DNA from 3 places in the Desulfomicrobium macestii genome. Region 2 is predicted to be linked to each of the others. Evidence: riboswitches for the same ligand, from Rfam matches in the RefSeq annotation. Region 2 holds a riboswitch; each other region holds the start of a gene.
The links. Region 2 has a riboswitch for cobalamin ahead of H4684_RS07035 (sirohydrochlorin cobaltochelatase). Riboswitches for the same ligand answer to the same signal wherever they lie in the genome.
Positions count from the first base shown of each region.

Region 1: linked by a shared signal. The riboswitch ahead of H4684_RS06265 (anaerobic ribonucleoside-triphosphate reductase activating protein) and the one ahead of H4684_RS07035 (sirohydrochlorin cobaltochelatase) in region 2 are both predicted to bind cobalamin.
Region 3: linked by a shared signal. The riboswitch ahead of H4684_RS14280 (sirohydrochlorin cobaltochelatase) and the one ahead of H4684_RS07035 (sirohydrochlorin cobaltochelatase) in region 2 are both predicted to bind cobalamin.

Region 1 is NZ_JADBGG010000007.1:49,483-51,741, reverse strand. It holds gene H4684_RS06270 (MFS transporter) at 1-564, shown strand, start outside; cobalamin riboswitch at 648-803, shown strand; gene H4684_RS06265 (anaerobic ribonucleoside-triphosphate reductase activating protein) at 869-1,507, shown strand; gene H4684_RS06260 (ribonucleoside triphosphate reductase) at 1,541-2,259, shown strand, end outside.
Region 2 is NZ_JADBGG010000008.1:69,373-71,631, reverse strand. It holds gene H4684_RS07040 (FecCD family ABC transporter permease) at 1-280, opposite strand, end outside; gene H4684_RS07035 (sirohydrochlorin cobaltochelatase) at 285-1,166, opposite strand; cobalamin riboswitch at 1,260-1,437, opposite strand; gene H4684_RS07030 (TetR/AcrR family transcriptional regulator) at 1,565-2,161, shown strand; gene H4684_RS07025 (TRAP transporter substrate-binding protein) at 2,214-2,259, shown strand, end outside.
Region 3 is NZ_JADBGG010000023.1:23,367-25,625, forward strand. It holds gene cbiM (cobalt transporter CbiM) at 1-233, opposite strand, end outside; gene H4684_RS14280 (sirohydrochlorin cobaltochelatase) at 220-1,233, opposite strand; cobalamin riboswitch at 1,406-1,606, opposite strand; gene metE (5-methyltetrahydropteroyltriglutamate--homocysteine S-methyltransferase) at 1,745-2,259, opposite strand, start outside.

The DNA of each region.
Region 1 (2,259 bases), on a different contig from region 2:
GAAAGCTCGGCCATCCGGGCGACCATCATGAACGGCATGCTTCTGGGGCTGGCTTCCTTCTACATGGTTTGGCTCATTCAGCCCTATATGCAGGAATGCCTGGTTCCCGTGACATGGTTCGGTCCGGCCTGGGCCGGGGCCAATCTGGTTGTGGCCCTGGCTGCCGCAAACAGCCATCGGGTCGAGGGCAAGCTGGGCGCGGGCGGCATGCAGACGCTCTTTTTCGTGCTGATCGTCGTGGCGTATCTTGGACTTGGAACCGTCACGGCCGTGGGAGGTTTTTTGTTCTATTATCTGCTTACGGCCATGCGAGGGCTGCAAGGGCCGCTCATGCGCTCGCGGTTGCAGGCCTTGAGCAGCCGGGCGAACAGGGCCAGCATTCTGTCGTTGCACAGCCTGGCCTTTCGAACGGGGTTCGTGGCCACCGGCCCGCTGGTAGGTTTGCTTGCCGACAGCTTCGGTCTGTCAACGACCTTCCTTGTACTGGCCGTATTTTTTTCGCTGGCTCTTCCCGTGGCAGGGCTGAATTTTTTACGCCATAACCGCTCGCATTCATTGACCTGAATTCTTCTTCCACACGGTAAAGACGCCCCTGTGGAAAAGGTTTTGGTTGATCCCGATGTCTCGATGTCCTAATACTCGACCTGTTCTGCGAAACTACTTCAGGAGCAAGGGAACCCGGTGCGAGTCCGGGGCGGTCCCGCCACTGTAATCCCGATTTCGCGCGTTAAAGGCTGATCCCGCAAAGGGAGACGCCGCGTGCGGGGGCAAGCCAGAAAACCTGCCTGAAGCAATTCTCTTAACCCTCTGCACGCGGATGCAGGGCGTTGAGTTGTTCAGAAAAACGTCATCACAACTTCGAGCGAACATGACTGACACGATTCCTTCATGGGAACGCGTGCGCGGCATGGTGCCGGTGAGTCTTTGCGACTGGCCGGGCAAAATCACGTGCGTGCTTTTTGCCGGCGGCTGCAATTTGCGCTGCCCGACCTGCCACAACGCATCCCTGGCCTGGAAATGGGCCTTGTTGCCGAGTCTCGACCGGGACATTGTCCTGTCTGACCTGCGCCGCCGCAAGCGCTGGCTGGACGGGATCACCCTGTCCGGTGGAGAGCCGACCTGCCTGGCGGATCTGGACGGGCTGCTTGAGGATCTTTCCTCGACCGGCCTGCCGGTAAAGCTTGATTCCAACGGCTCCGCGCCGGATGTCCTGGAGCGCGTGCTGGCAGCGGGGCTTGTCCAGGCCGTGGCCGTTGACGTCAAGGGACCCTGGTCGATGTATCCGGAGCTGACCGGGCAGGCTCTGGCGACCGATACGGCCCGCGACGCGCTGGAAGAGGTTTTTGGCCTGGCCCGCGCGTATCCCGGACGCGTCTATTTTCGCTGTACCAAGGTCCCGAGCCTGACCCCCGAAGATCTGGAGACGACCCGGGCCCAGATGCCGCAAGGCCTGTCCTTGCATTTTCAGGAATTTGTGCCGCCTCGAAGCGATGATGATTTTTCCTGATTCTCAATTCGACCGAACTTTATTGGAGTATTCATGCCTCAGCAGATTGTGAAACGTGATGGCCGTGTTGAATCCTGGTCCGTGGACCGGATAGCCCTGGCAATTTTGAAATCCCTCAACGCCAGCGGCATCAAGGATCCCATCCTGGCCAAGCGTCTGGCCGGAAAGGTCGAGTCCAAACTCGAAGCCGAGGTCATGCCCGAGCAGGAGCTGGTTCAGGACACCGTCGAGCAGGTGCTCATGGAGTCCAGGCTTTATCAGGTCGCAAGGCGCTACATCGTGTACCGCGAAAAGCGTCGCACGATCCGCAGCCAGACCGAAACCTTCCTGGACGTGACCGAGACCATCGACAGCTATCTGGACAAGTCTGACTGGCGTGTCAGCGAGAACGCCAACATGGCTCATTCCTTTCAGGGCCTGATGCTGCATCTGTCCGGCTCCGTTCAGGCCCGCTATTCCCTTGAGAAATATCCCGAGGAAGTCCGGCAGGCCCATGAGCACGGCTATTTTCACATCCATGATCTTTCTTTTGGCCTGGCCGGGTATTGCGCCGGTTGGTCCCTGCGCGACCTCTTGCTTGAGGGGTTCAATCTCGAAGGGCGCTGCTCGTCCGGCCCGCCCAAGCATTTTGACGCGGCCCTTGGACAGATGGTCAATTTTCTGGGCACGCTGCAGAACGAATGGGCCGGTGCGCAGGCCTTCAACAACGTGGACACCTATCTGGCCCCGCTCGTCCGCCATGACAATCTGAC
Region 2 (2,259 bases):
ACGGGTCGGCCAGCGGGTTGCGCAGCAGGCCTTGAAAAACGCCGCCGGATACGGCCAGAGCCGCGCCGGTCAGGAACGAAAGCAGGATGCGACCCAGCCGGATGTCGCGTACGATGACCAGGTCCTGACTCTCGATTTGGCCATGGAGCATGGTCGCGAGGGCGTTATGGATGGCCTCAGCGGGCAGGGGGTAGGACCCGAAAAAAAGGGCCGCATAGATGGAAAGGGGCACGGCTGCCGCCATGGCCAGCCATGCCCTTGTGTGTCGCCTGTCGTTCATGGTGTCAGGGCAGGCGCTCCAGCGCCGCCTGCAGATGATCCAGCCAGATGTCGACGAAAGCCGGGACCTGTGCCGTTCCTCGCAGGACCGGAATGCAGGTCAGGCCGTCGGCGCCGAGCACGGATTTCCAGGAATCCTCCTCGTCTCCGGCCATGTCGTTCAGCGCATGGTCCCCGGCCACGGCCATGAAGGGCGCAAGATACACCCTTGAGACCTTGCGGTCTTTCAAGACCCGGCGCACGTCGTCCAAGGAAGGCGTGCCCTCGACGGTGCCGACCAGGACCAGCGGATCGTGCCGGTTCAGGGAATACTGCAGTCCGGAGTAATAGATGTTCGCCGGGTGGTGGGTGCCGTGGCCCAACAGGACGACGGCTTCGCCCGCTTTGCGTTCTGCCGGGAGACTGGCCATGATGGCCGAGGCGCAGGCTTCGACGTCGGCGGGTTCGGCCAGCAGAGGCAGGCCCAGGACCACGCTGTCCATGCCCTTGGGCAGGCCGGAAAAGGCCTGCACCGTGCGTTGCAGGCCGTGGAATTCCTCACCCGGGATGGTGTGCAGGGACTGCACGGCCACATGGGAGAAACCGTCGTCCATCATCCGTGCAAGGGCCATGGCCGGAGAATCGAAGTCCTGTCCCTGGGCGGCAAGTTTCTCGCGCACGATGCGCGAGGAATAGGCCCAGCGGATTTCAATGCCGGGAAAACGCAGCCTTGCTTTCTCCCCGATGTGATCCAGGGCGCCGCGCGCTTCGGGCACGGTGGTGCCGAAGGCTACCAGCAGGATTCCCTTTTTGGGCGGCCTATCCTTGTGTCCGGCCAGAACCGGGCCGTGCAGGGCGAGCAGAAAAAAGAACAGAAGAAGTCCGCAAACATGCGAGGCTTTGAACATGAGACCTCCAGGTTTGGCGGGGGCAGTGAGAAGAAAAAAGGACTGACGTCCAAGGGCGCGGCCCGCAAAAAACCCCCGTTGCAGGCAGCACGAACTGTGGTTGGACCTCGGACAGGTCTTCCGGCTCGTTTCACCAATCCTCGTCCTTCCCAGGAATGACCCCAGTGGACAGCGTGGAGGATGGCTTTTGAAACTTACGGCGGCGGGTCCGCTCCCGATTTGCACGGGATTCCCTTTTACACCCTAAGGTATCCGAAGTGGAAAAGACGCTAGTCGTGGCCCCGTGGGCTGTCAAGAAATCCTCCGTGGCGCACGCTTGACAGAATCAGGCTTGAGGAATACTTGGTCACAAAATGACTTCTGGTCACTTTATGACCGTTGTCCAACAAGGAATTCTCGTGGCCAGAAAGCAGCAGGAAAAATCACTCCAGACCCAGCGCGAACTACTCGATTCGGCGGAAAAACTTTTCGCCGCCAAGGGCTTTGTCGCTACCACTGTGGCCGAGATCACCTCGGACGCAGGCTATGCCAAGGGCAATTTCTATCGGCACTGGCAAAGCAAGGACGAGATCATGCTGGCCATCATCGCCATCAAGATGCAGTCCTACCGCGCCATGCGCGACGCCGCGTTGCAGGATGCTCACAGTCTTAAAGAGGTCATGGACCGCATCCTCGATTTTCTGGAGACCATGATCGACGACCGCAACTGGAGTTCGGTCTTTCTCGAATTCACCATCCATGCCTCCCGCAACGAGGACCTGCGCGCCCAGCTCAACCAGTCCCTGTATCGTCTCTCCAACGAGATTTTCGACGACATCGTCGCGCCGTATGTGCGCAGCGGTTATCCGGCGCGCAAGATCGGCGCCCTGAACACGGCCCTGTTCGAGGGTTTTCTGATCCATTCCCTGCTCGGGACGGGGACCATCGACCGCAAGGATTTTCGCCGGGCAGCCATGAAACTCGCTCTGGCCAACGCCCTGGATACCCAGGAATAATCAGGCTCGCGCATGGTGCGCGGTCTTACTTTTCACACGGAGGATTATTGTCATGAGGCTGTTCTTACGAGTCGCGACCCTGGCTTTCGTCGTTCTGG
Region 3 (2,259 bases), on a different contig from region 2:
AAAGCAGCCCAGCCGAGCACCAAGCCTGCCAGACCGTTCAGCAGCAGGTGCACGCTGCTGGGGCCCAGGGGCACATGGATGAGGGATCCGACGAAGAAAACGGAAGTGAGTACGGCCGTGGTAATCATGTTGTCGAGGTCAAGGCGGCGCAACCCCATCCAGACACCTGCCAGGGTCAGACAGGCACCTCCGACGAGTACGGGCGCGGCCAGGGCGCCATCAGATATGTGCATGGTGTTCTCCGTGTCCGTGGTTGGAAGCCGCCTTGTTTTCCAGATGGAGCGAGGCAAAGGCATGGCGCAGGTGATCCATCCACAGCGCCCGGAACGGGCAGTGCTCCAGCGTGCCCGTGGGTTCTGACAGAACCTCGATGCCCGCCGCCTGCAGTCTGTGCTTCCAGGAACGGGGGGATTCGCCCAGGATGTCCACCAGCACATGGTGACCGGGTACGCTCATGAAGGGCAGCAGCCTGCAACGGCTGATGTTGGCCTCTTGCAAGCGTGAGATGATTGACGAGACGCCCAGGGTTTCCCCGGAACGGCTCATCAGGGCCCCGAGGAATACGTGTGGGTCGCGAAGTCGTACGCGGGCCTCGAAGTCAAGGTAACGCTGCTGTCCTTGATGATAGGTGCCATGTCCCACCAGGACCACGGCTTCATCCGGCAGGCGCTCGGCGGGAATGTAGCTTTGCAAGGCTAGAGCGGCGCGATCAAGGTCCTTCTCGGAGGTCAGCAGCGGCGCACCGAGCGCGATCTCCCGGAATCCCTTGCGGGGATGCACGAAGGCCATGGCCTGGGAGTGGGTCCAGTGGTACTCGACCCCGGGCACGGTGTGCAGGGACTGTACAGCAAGGTGCGTCACGCCGTCGTCATGCAGGCGCGAAAGTGCCACGGCCACGGAATCGTGTCCCTGGCCCATGGCTGCCAGTTTCTTGCGCACCTTGTGGGCCGTGTAGGCCCAAGCCACGGGGATGCCGGGAAACTGTTCCCGGACCTCGGCTTCCATCTGTTCGTAGCCCCTGCGAGCTTGGGCCATGGCGACTCCGAAGGCGGCCAGGAGAATGCCCGGTCGAACGGGCTTGGGGCGGACATGGTCGTGACCGTGATCATGATGGTGGTCATGGTCGTCGTTACGGTCGTGATGGTGGTTATGGTCGTGATCGTGATGGTCATGGCCGTGGTCATGCCCGCTCCCGTCATGGTTGTGGGGGTGGCAGTGCAAGGGTGTGTTCATGGGTTGGTGTCCGTTTTGAGATCATCAGATGTCCACGTCATTGCGGGACATATAGAACTCCCAGCAAATTTTTGGTTGCAGGGAAACGGGACAAGCCGGATTGAAGAGGAGGAAGGACACGCGCAAGGATGAGGGGCGGGGCCGTCTTCCCCGTGTCGGCAAAGACCCGTTGCCTAGGGAAAAGTGTCTGGCAGGTCTTCTGGCTCCCTCGGACTTGGCCTCGCCTTCCCGTCCGCGAAGGACAGTGGCGTAAATGAGGCGTTGTGCTTCCCTGCGTGTGCAGGACCGAGGTTACAGCGGCGGGTCCGCTCCGGATTCACACCGGATTCCCTATTATGCTCCTGTTCGGAGCACCAGATCTTGATTCGTTATCTTACGGTGATACGGGATGTCAAATCGTCAGTGGCGACGGATGCGGAGCCGGTAGGGGAAAATCCGGCAAGCGGAAAGTGTTTTCCGCTTGCCGGCAGGGTCGCCTATGGATGCAGGCAGTGAAGTGCTGAGTGGTCCATCAGCTCAGGCTGGCGCGCACTCTCCGGGCCGCCTCCACCATGTTGCGCAGGGAGGCCAGGGTTTCGGGCCAGTCCCTGGTCTTGAGCCCGCAGTCCGGGTTGACCCACAGCCGCTCCTTGGGGATGAACTCCAGAGCCCGGCCCAACAGATTCTCCATTTCCTCCACCGACGGTACTCTGGGACTATGGATGTCGTAGATTCCGGGGCCTATCTCGTTGGGATAGGAATATTCCCGGAAGGCCTCCAGCAGTTCCATGCCACTACGGCTGGACTCGATGCTGATCACGTCGGCGTCCATGGCTGCGATGGATTGCACGATATCGTTGAATTCGCTGTAGCACATGTGGGAATGGATCTGGGTCGAATCGGCCACACCGGAAGTCGCCAGGCGGAAGTTCTCCACTGCCCATTCCAGGTATGCGCCCTTGTCTCTGGACTTGATGGGCATGCCCTCGCTGAAGGCGGCTTCGTCGATTTGGATGATGCGAATCCCGGCCTTTTCCAGGTCCGTGA